2 regions of the Bacillus sp. FSL R7-0646 genome follow, and region 1 is predicted to be linked to the other one. Evidence: a T-box and tRNA genes for the amino acid it is inferred to sense, from the RefSeq annotation. Region 1 holds a T-box; the other holds one or more tRNA genes.
The links. The T-box of region 1 lies ahead of MKY62_RS14655 (valine--tRNA ligase). A T-box ahead of a tRNA ligase gene usually reads a tRNA of that ligase, here a tRNA-Val.
Positions count from the first base shown of each region.

Region 2: it encodes a tRNA-Val, which carries the amino acid that the T-box ahead of MKY62_RS14655 (valine--tRNA ligase) is inferred to sense. The anticodon was not compared.

Region 1 covers NZ_CP150217.1:2,813,110-2,816,503, forward strand. Annotated here, with positions in the region: gene MKY62_RS14655 (valine--tRNA ligase) at 1-1,923, opposite strand, end outside; T-box leader at 1,984-2,217, opposite strand; gene MKY62_RS14660 (hypothetical protein) at 2,385-2,576, shown strand; gene ysxE (spore coat protein YsxE) at 2,596-3,394, opposite strand, start outside.
Region 2 covers NZ_CP150217.1:98,452-101,845, forward strand. Annotated here, with positions in the region: rRNA gene MKY62_RS00510 (23S ribosomal RNA) at 1-1,041, shown strand, start outside; rRNA gene rrf (5S ribosomal RNA) at 1,174-1,289, shown strand; tRNA gene MKY62_RS00520 (tRNA-Val) at 1,310-1,385, shown strand; tRNA gene MKY62_RS00525 (tRNA-Thr) at 1,407-1,482, shown strand; tRNA gene MKY62_RS00530 (tRNA-Lys) at 1,518-1,593, shown strand; tRNA gene MKY62_RS00535 (tRNA-Leu) at 1,600-1,682, shown strand; tRNA gene MKY62_RS00540 (tRNA-Gly) at 1,699-1,773, shown strand; tRNA gene MKY62_RS00545 (tRNA-Leu) at 1,783-1,868, shown strand; tRNA gene MKY62_RS00550 (tRNA-Arg) at 1,878-1,954, shown strand; tRNA gene MKY62_RS00555 (tRNA-Pro) at 1,965-2,041, shown strand; tRNA gene MKY62_RS00560 (tRNA-Ala) at 2,048-2,123, shown strand; rRNA gene MKY62_RS00565 (16S ribosomal RNA) at 2,280-3,394, shown strand, end outside.

The DNA.
Region 1 (3,394 bases):
AAAATTGTAGAGATGGCGGCCAACCTCGCCGAATTCGTACTTGTCGGCCAGCTGTGTCACGGTTTCAATCGTTTCATTCAACCTTGTTAAAATCCACTTATCGGCAACGGATTTTTCCCCTGACAGGTCAAGCTCTTCGTATGTCATGCCGTCCATGTTCATCAGAGCGAACCTTGATGCGTTCCAAATCTTGTTCGCAAAATTCCATGTTGACTCTACTTTTTCAAAGCTGAAGCGTAAATCCTGACCCGGAGAGCTTCCTGTTGCAAGGAAGTAGCGCAGCGAATCCGCTCCGTACTTGTCGATTACATCCATCGGATCGACGCCGTTTCCGAGCGATTTGCTCATTTTGCGGCCCTGGTCGTCGCGGATGAGCCCGTGGATCAAGACATCTTTAAACGGACGTTCTCCGGTAAATTCGATACCTTGGAAGATCATTCTCGATACCCAGAAGAAAATAATATCGTAGCCTGTGACAAGGACGTTCGTCGGATAGTAGCGCTTGAAATCTTCCTCATCGATATCAGGCCAGCCCATCGTTGAAAACGGCCAAAGAGCGGAACTGAACCATGTATCAAGAACGTCTTTGTCCTGCTCCCAGTTTTCTGCATCTTCCGGCGCTTCAACGCCGACATAGATTTCACCGGTTTCTTTATGGTACCATGCCGGAATCCGATGGCCCCACCAGAGCTGGCGGGAAATGCACCAGTCGCGGATATTTTCCATCCAGTGCAGATACGTTTTTTCAAAACGGTCAGGGACGAAGTTGACTTTGCCTTCGCTTTTTTGCAATTCGATGGCGGCGTCGGCAAGCGGCTGCATTTGCACGAACCACTGTGTTGACAAATACGGCTCAACGACTGCTCCGCTTCGTTCGCTGTGGCCGACCGAATGCGTATGTTCTTCAATCTTGAACAGCACGCCCTCTTCCTGAAGATCTTTCACGATCTGCTTGCGGCATTCAAAACGGTCCATGCCTTTATATTGAAGGGCATTGTCATTCATCGTGCCGTCTTCATTCATGACGAGAATGCGTTCAAGGTTGTGGCGGTTTCCGATTTCAAAGTCGTTCGGATCATGGGCAGGCGTAATTTTGACGGCGCCTGAACCGAATTCCATATCGACATAGTCGTCTCCGACAATCGGGATTTCTCTGCCCGTGATCGGCAGAATGACCGTTTTTCCGATTAGGTGTTTGTACCGCTCGTCTTCCGGATGCACCGCAACCGCTGTATCGCCGAGCATTGTTTCCGGACGGGTCGTCGCAATTTCAATCGAGCCTGAACCGTCTTTCAGCGGATATCGCATATGATAGAACGCACCTTGTACGTCTTTATAGATGACTTCGATGTCTGACAAAGCCGTTTTGGTTGCCGGATCCCAGTTAATGATATATTCTCCGCGGTAAATCAGCCCTTTTTCATAAAGCTTTACAAATACTTCGCGCACCGCTTTAGAAAGCCCCTCATCGAGGGTGAACCGCTCCCTAGAATAATCGAGGCCGAGACCGAGCTTTGCCCACTGGCTGCGAATAAAATCGGCATATTCCTCTTTCCAATTCCATGTTTCTTCAAGGAATTTTTCGCGTCCGAGATCATAGCGCGTTTTTCCTTCTTCACGAAGCTTCGCTTCTACTTTTGCCTGGGTTGCAATACCGGCGTGGTCCATACCCGGCAGCCAGAGCACGTCATAGCCCTGCATCCGTTTCATTCTTGTCACGATATCCTGCAAGGTGGAATCCCAAGCATGCCCCAAGTGCAGCTTACCCGTCACATTCGGCGGGGGAATGACAACGGTGTACGGTTCTTTTTCTGGATCGTTTTTCGCTTCGAAAAATTTGCCGTTCACCCAATAGTCGTATCGGTCTTTTTCAACTGCAGACGGATCGTATTTTGTCGGCATCGTCAGTTCTTGATTATCCATTTTCAAACCTCCAACAGTATTAAACGGCTGAACAATAAAAAAGAGTCCTCTTGATCCTGTTAAAAGGACGAAGAGAACTCTCTCGCGGTACCACCTTTTTTCATGAATGCAAAAAAAACGCATTCACGCACTTAAATGGGATAACGGGACTTTCCCGAATTTCTCTACTTTTTTGTTCGAGAAATTGCGCTCCTGGGCGACCTTCCAAAAAAGACTGACTGGGAGCCTTTCAGCGAACCGGCTTCCCTCTCTGCAAGCGTCTGTTTTTGTACTCTTCCCATTCAAAGCGGGTGATCATTGACTTTTCAGCACGTACTTTTTCTTTTTCTTATATTACTAAATCTTTTTCATTTTCGTCAATCATCTTTTCCGTTTTTCTGTTGTTTTATACGAGATTGGGCCATGCACACAAGCTCCTTTTCCTCATATGATGCTGTAACGAAAAGGAGAGGAGGCATAAGATGCGAAAAAAATTCAACACATATTCATTCCAGCCGTGGCTGAAGCAAGTCAGGCTTGTTGCTGTTCAAGTCGTCCTCCCGATTACGATATTCCAGGGCATCCGCACGATCATCTTTCCTACCACATTTGATGTCCTCCTTTTGGGCATTCTCATATTCCTTGCGTGCGCCTTTCACCTTGACTGGATTTAAGCACGAAAAAAAGTCCGCATCATGATGATGGGGACTCTGTTTCTTCCTGCAGTTTTCTGTTTTCTTCCGTCTCGTGAATGCTCATCACAAGCGGCTCAGCGTTTTTCATTTGCCAGTACGCCTTTAAAAGCCTTGTACAGGCTTCTTTTTCCCCGAGCCCCTTCTCATGTTCGTAGCGGTTCAGTACGCCGAATACAGGCCCCGGGTAAGCCATATAGCTGAGGAATAAGCTGATTTCTTCCTCCCGCAAAGGATAGACATTGTGATACGTATAAAACCAGTTTACACATTCCGTGCACATAACGGGGTTCGTCTTAAACATTCTAGTAAAAAATACGATGAGATCATTTGCAGGCGGCGCATGTCCCGCTTTCTCAAAGTTCGTAAAGTAACCCGTTCCGGTATCGTTATAGAGAAAATGCCGAACGGACAGGTGCCCGTGGTTTAAGACCATTCTGGCAGACTCTTTTTCTCTCATGGCTTCATGCCAATCTTCAAGGCGGGCGATCGCAAAGTCGGCAGCTGATATCGTCTCTTTGAAATACATGGCCGCCTGAAGCTGGAACGGGGACATATACCATTCGTTTTCCGCTTTCATGATGAATGCTTCATATTTCTGTTTTTGCTGTTCCCATTTCCGTTTTGTCCGTTCATAGTGTCCGAGTATTTCTTCCCGCCTCACGCCGAGCTCTTTTTCCGTCCGCTGGTGAAGAAGAGCGATTTCTTTAAACATATATTCGTGTTTTTGATCCCGCTCTTCCTCCCTTTCAAGAGTAAGCCAGGGCATGAGATAGCAGACATCTTCTCCGGCTTGCGTT
Region 2 (3,394 bases), 1.5 Mb from region 1:
GCGCTTAGCGTAAGCGAAGGTGCGAATTGAAGCCCCAGTAAACGGCGGCCGTAACTATAACGGTCCTAAGGTAGCGAAATTCCTTGTCGGGTAAGTTCCGACCCGCACGAAAGGCGCAACGATCTGGGCACTGTCTCAACGAGAGACTCGGTGAAATTATAGTACCTGTGAAGATGCAGGTTACCCGCGACAGGACGGAAAGACCCCGTGGAGCTTTACTGCAGCCTGATATTGAATGTTGGTACAGCTTGTACAGGATAGGTAGGAGCCTTGGAAACCGGAGCGCCAGCTTCGGTGGAGGCATCGGTGGGATACTACCCTGGCTGTATTGACCTTCTAACCCGCTGCCCTTATCGGGCAGGGAGACAGTGTCAGGTGGGCAGTTTGACTGGGGCGGTCGCCTCCTAAAAGGTAACGGAGGCGCCCAAAGGTTCCCTCAGAATGGTTGGAAATCATTCGCAGAGTGTAAAGGCACAAGGGAGCTTGACTGCGAGACCTACAAGTCGAGCAGGGACGAAAGTCGGGCTTAGTGATCCGGTGGTTCCGCATGGAAGGGCCATCGCTCAACGGATAAAAGCTACCCCGGGGATAACAGGCTTATCTCCCCCAAGAGTCCACATCGACGGGGAGGTTTGGCACCTCGATGTCGGCTCATCGCATCCTGGGGCTGTAGTCGGTCCCAAGGGTTGGGCTGTTCGCCCATTAAAGCGGTACGCGAGCTGGGTTCAGAACGTCGTGAGACAGTTCGGTCCCTATCCGTCGCGGGCGCAGGAAATTTGAGAGGAGCTGTCCTTAGTACGAGAGGACCGGGATGGACGCACCGCTGGTGTACCAGTTGTTCTGCCAAGGGCATCGCTGGGTAGCTATGTGCGGACGGGATAAGTGCTGAAAGCATCTAAGCATGAAGCCCCCCTCAAGATGAGATTTCCCATTCCTATAAGGAAGTAAGATCCCTGAAAGATGATCAGGTTGATAGGTCTGAGGTGGAAGTGTGGCGACACATGGAGCTGACAGATACTAATCGATCGAGGACTTAACCTAAATATTTGTGAATCGTCTGTCCGTTATCTAGTTTTGAGAGAACACCTCTCAGAAAGCCAAAGGCAAGGAAACTCGGCTAAAGGCCCTCACATCCTGTGAGGAACGCCCAGTACCTTCGTCCTGAAGGCATAGTTTGGTGGCGATAGCGAAGAGGTCACACCCGTTCCCATGCCGAACACGGAAGTTAAGCTCTTCAGCGCCGATGGTAGTTGGGGGCTTCCCCCTGTGAGAGTAGGACGCCGCCAAGCTGTTGCACGCAAGTGCAAACGGAGGATTAGCTCAGCTGGGAGAGCATCTGCCTTACAAGCAGAGGGTCGGCGGTTCGATCCCGTCATCCTCCACCATTATAATATTTTGTTGATAAAGCCGGTGTAGCTCAATTGGTAGAGCAACTGACTTGTAATCAGTAGGTTGGGGGTTCAAGTCCTCTTGCCGGCACCACTTTTTTATGATATAATGTTTAAGTCTCTTTTAAAGAGCCATTAGCTCAGTTGGTAGAGCATCTGACTTTTAATCAGAGGGTCGAAGGTTCGAGTCCTTCATGGCTCACCATTTTATGCGGGTGTGGCGGAATTGGCAGACGCGCTAGACTTAGGATCTAGTGTCTTTACGGCGTGGGGGTTCGAGTCCCTTCACCCGCATTATAAAAAAAGATCTGCGGAAGTAGTTCAGTGGTAGAACACCACCTTGCCAAGGTGGGGGTCGCGGGTTCGAATCCCGTCTTCCGCTCCAACCATCCACGCCGGGGTGGTGGAATTGGCAGACACACAGGACTTAAAATCCTGCGGTAGGTGACTACCGTGCCGGTTCAAGTCCGGCCCTCGGCATTGATATATGCGCCCGTAGCTCAATTGGATAGAGCGTTTGACTACGGATCAAAAGGTTAGGGGTTCGACTCCTCTCGGGCGCGCCATTATATATAACGGGAAGTAGCTCAGCTTGGTAGAGCACATGGTTTGGGACCATGGGGTCGCAGGTTCGAATCCTGTCTTCCCGACCATTATTCGGGGCCTTAGCTCAGCTGGGAGAGCGCCTGCTTTGCACGCAGGAGGTCAGCGGTTCGATCCCGCTAGGCTCCACCATTTATTTTTGAAAAAAAGCACTTGACTATTTATATCAAGAGAGATATAATAATAGAGTTGCTTTAATAATGATCTTTGAAAACTAAACAAGACAAAACGTACCTGTTAATTCATTAAATAAATCGCACATGTAAGTGTGCGTAGTCATTATCAAACTTCATGGAGAGTTTGATCCTGGCTCAGGACGAACGCTGGCGGCGTGCCTAATACATGCAAGTCGAGCGGACCGACGGGAGCTTGCTCCCTTAGGTCAGCGGCGGACGGGTGAGTAACACGTGGGTAACCTGCCTGTAAGACTGGGATAACTCCGGGAAACCGGGGCTAATACCGGATGCTTGATTGAACCGCATGGTTCAATCATAAAAGGTGGCTTTTAGCTACCACTTACAGATGGACCCGCGGCGCATTAGCTAGTTGGTGAGGTAACGGCTCACCAAGGCGACGATGCGTAGCCGACCTGAGAGGGTGATCGGCCACACTGGGACTGAGACACGGCCCAGACTCCTACGGGAGGCAGCAGTAGGGAATCTTCCGCAATGGACGAAAGTCTGACGGAGCAACGCCGCGTGAGTGATGAAGGTTTTCGGATCGTAAAACTCTGTTGTTAGGGAAGAACAAGTACCGTTCGAATAGGGCGGTACCTTGACGGTACCTAACCAGAAAGCCACGGCTAACTACGTGCCAGCAGCCGCGGTAATACGTAGGTGGCAAGCGTTGTCCGGAATTATTGGGCGTAAAGCGCGCGCAGGCGGTTTCTTAAGTCTGATGTGAAAGCCCCCGGCTCAACCGGGGAGGGTCATTGGAAACTGGGGAACTTGAGTGCAGAAGAGGAGAGTGGAATTCCACGTGTAGCGGTGAAATGCGTAGAGATGTGGAGGAACACCAGTGGCGAAGGCGACTCTCTGGTCTGTAACTGACGCTGAGGCGCGAAAGCGTGGGGAGCGAACAGGATTAGATACCCTGGTAGTCCACGCCGTAAACGATGAGTGCTAAGTGTTAGAGGGTTTCCGCCCTTTAGTGCTGCAGCAAACGCATTAAGCACTCCGCCTGGGGAGTACGGTCGCAAGACTGAAACTCAAAGGAATTGACGGGGGCCCGCACAAGCGGTGGAGCATGTGGTTTAATTCGAAGCAACGCGAAGAACCTTACCAGGTCTTGACATCCTCTGACAACCCTAGAGATAGGGCTTCCCCTTCGGGGGCAGAGTGACAGGTGGTGCATGGTTGTCGTCAGCTCGTGTCGTGAGATGTTGGGTTAAGTCCCGCAACGAG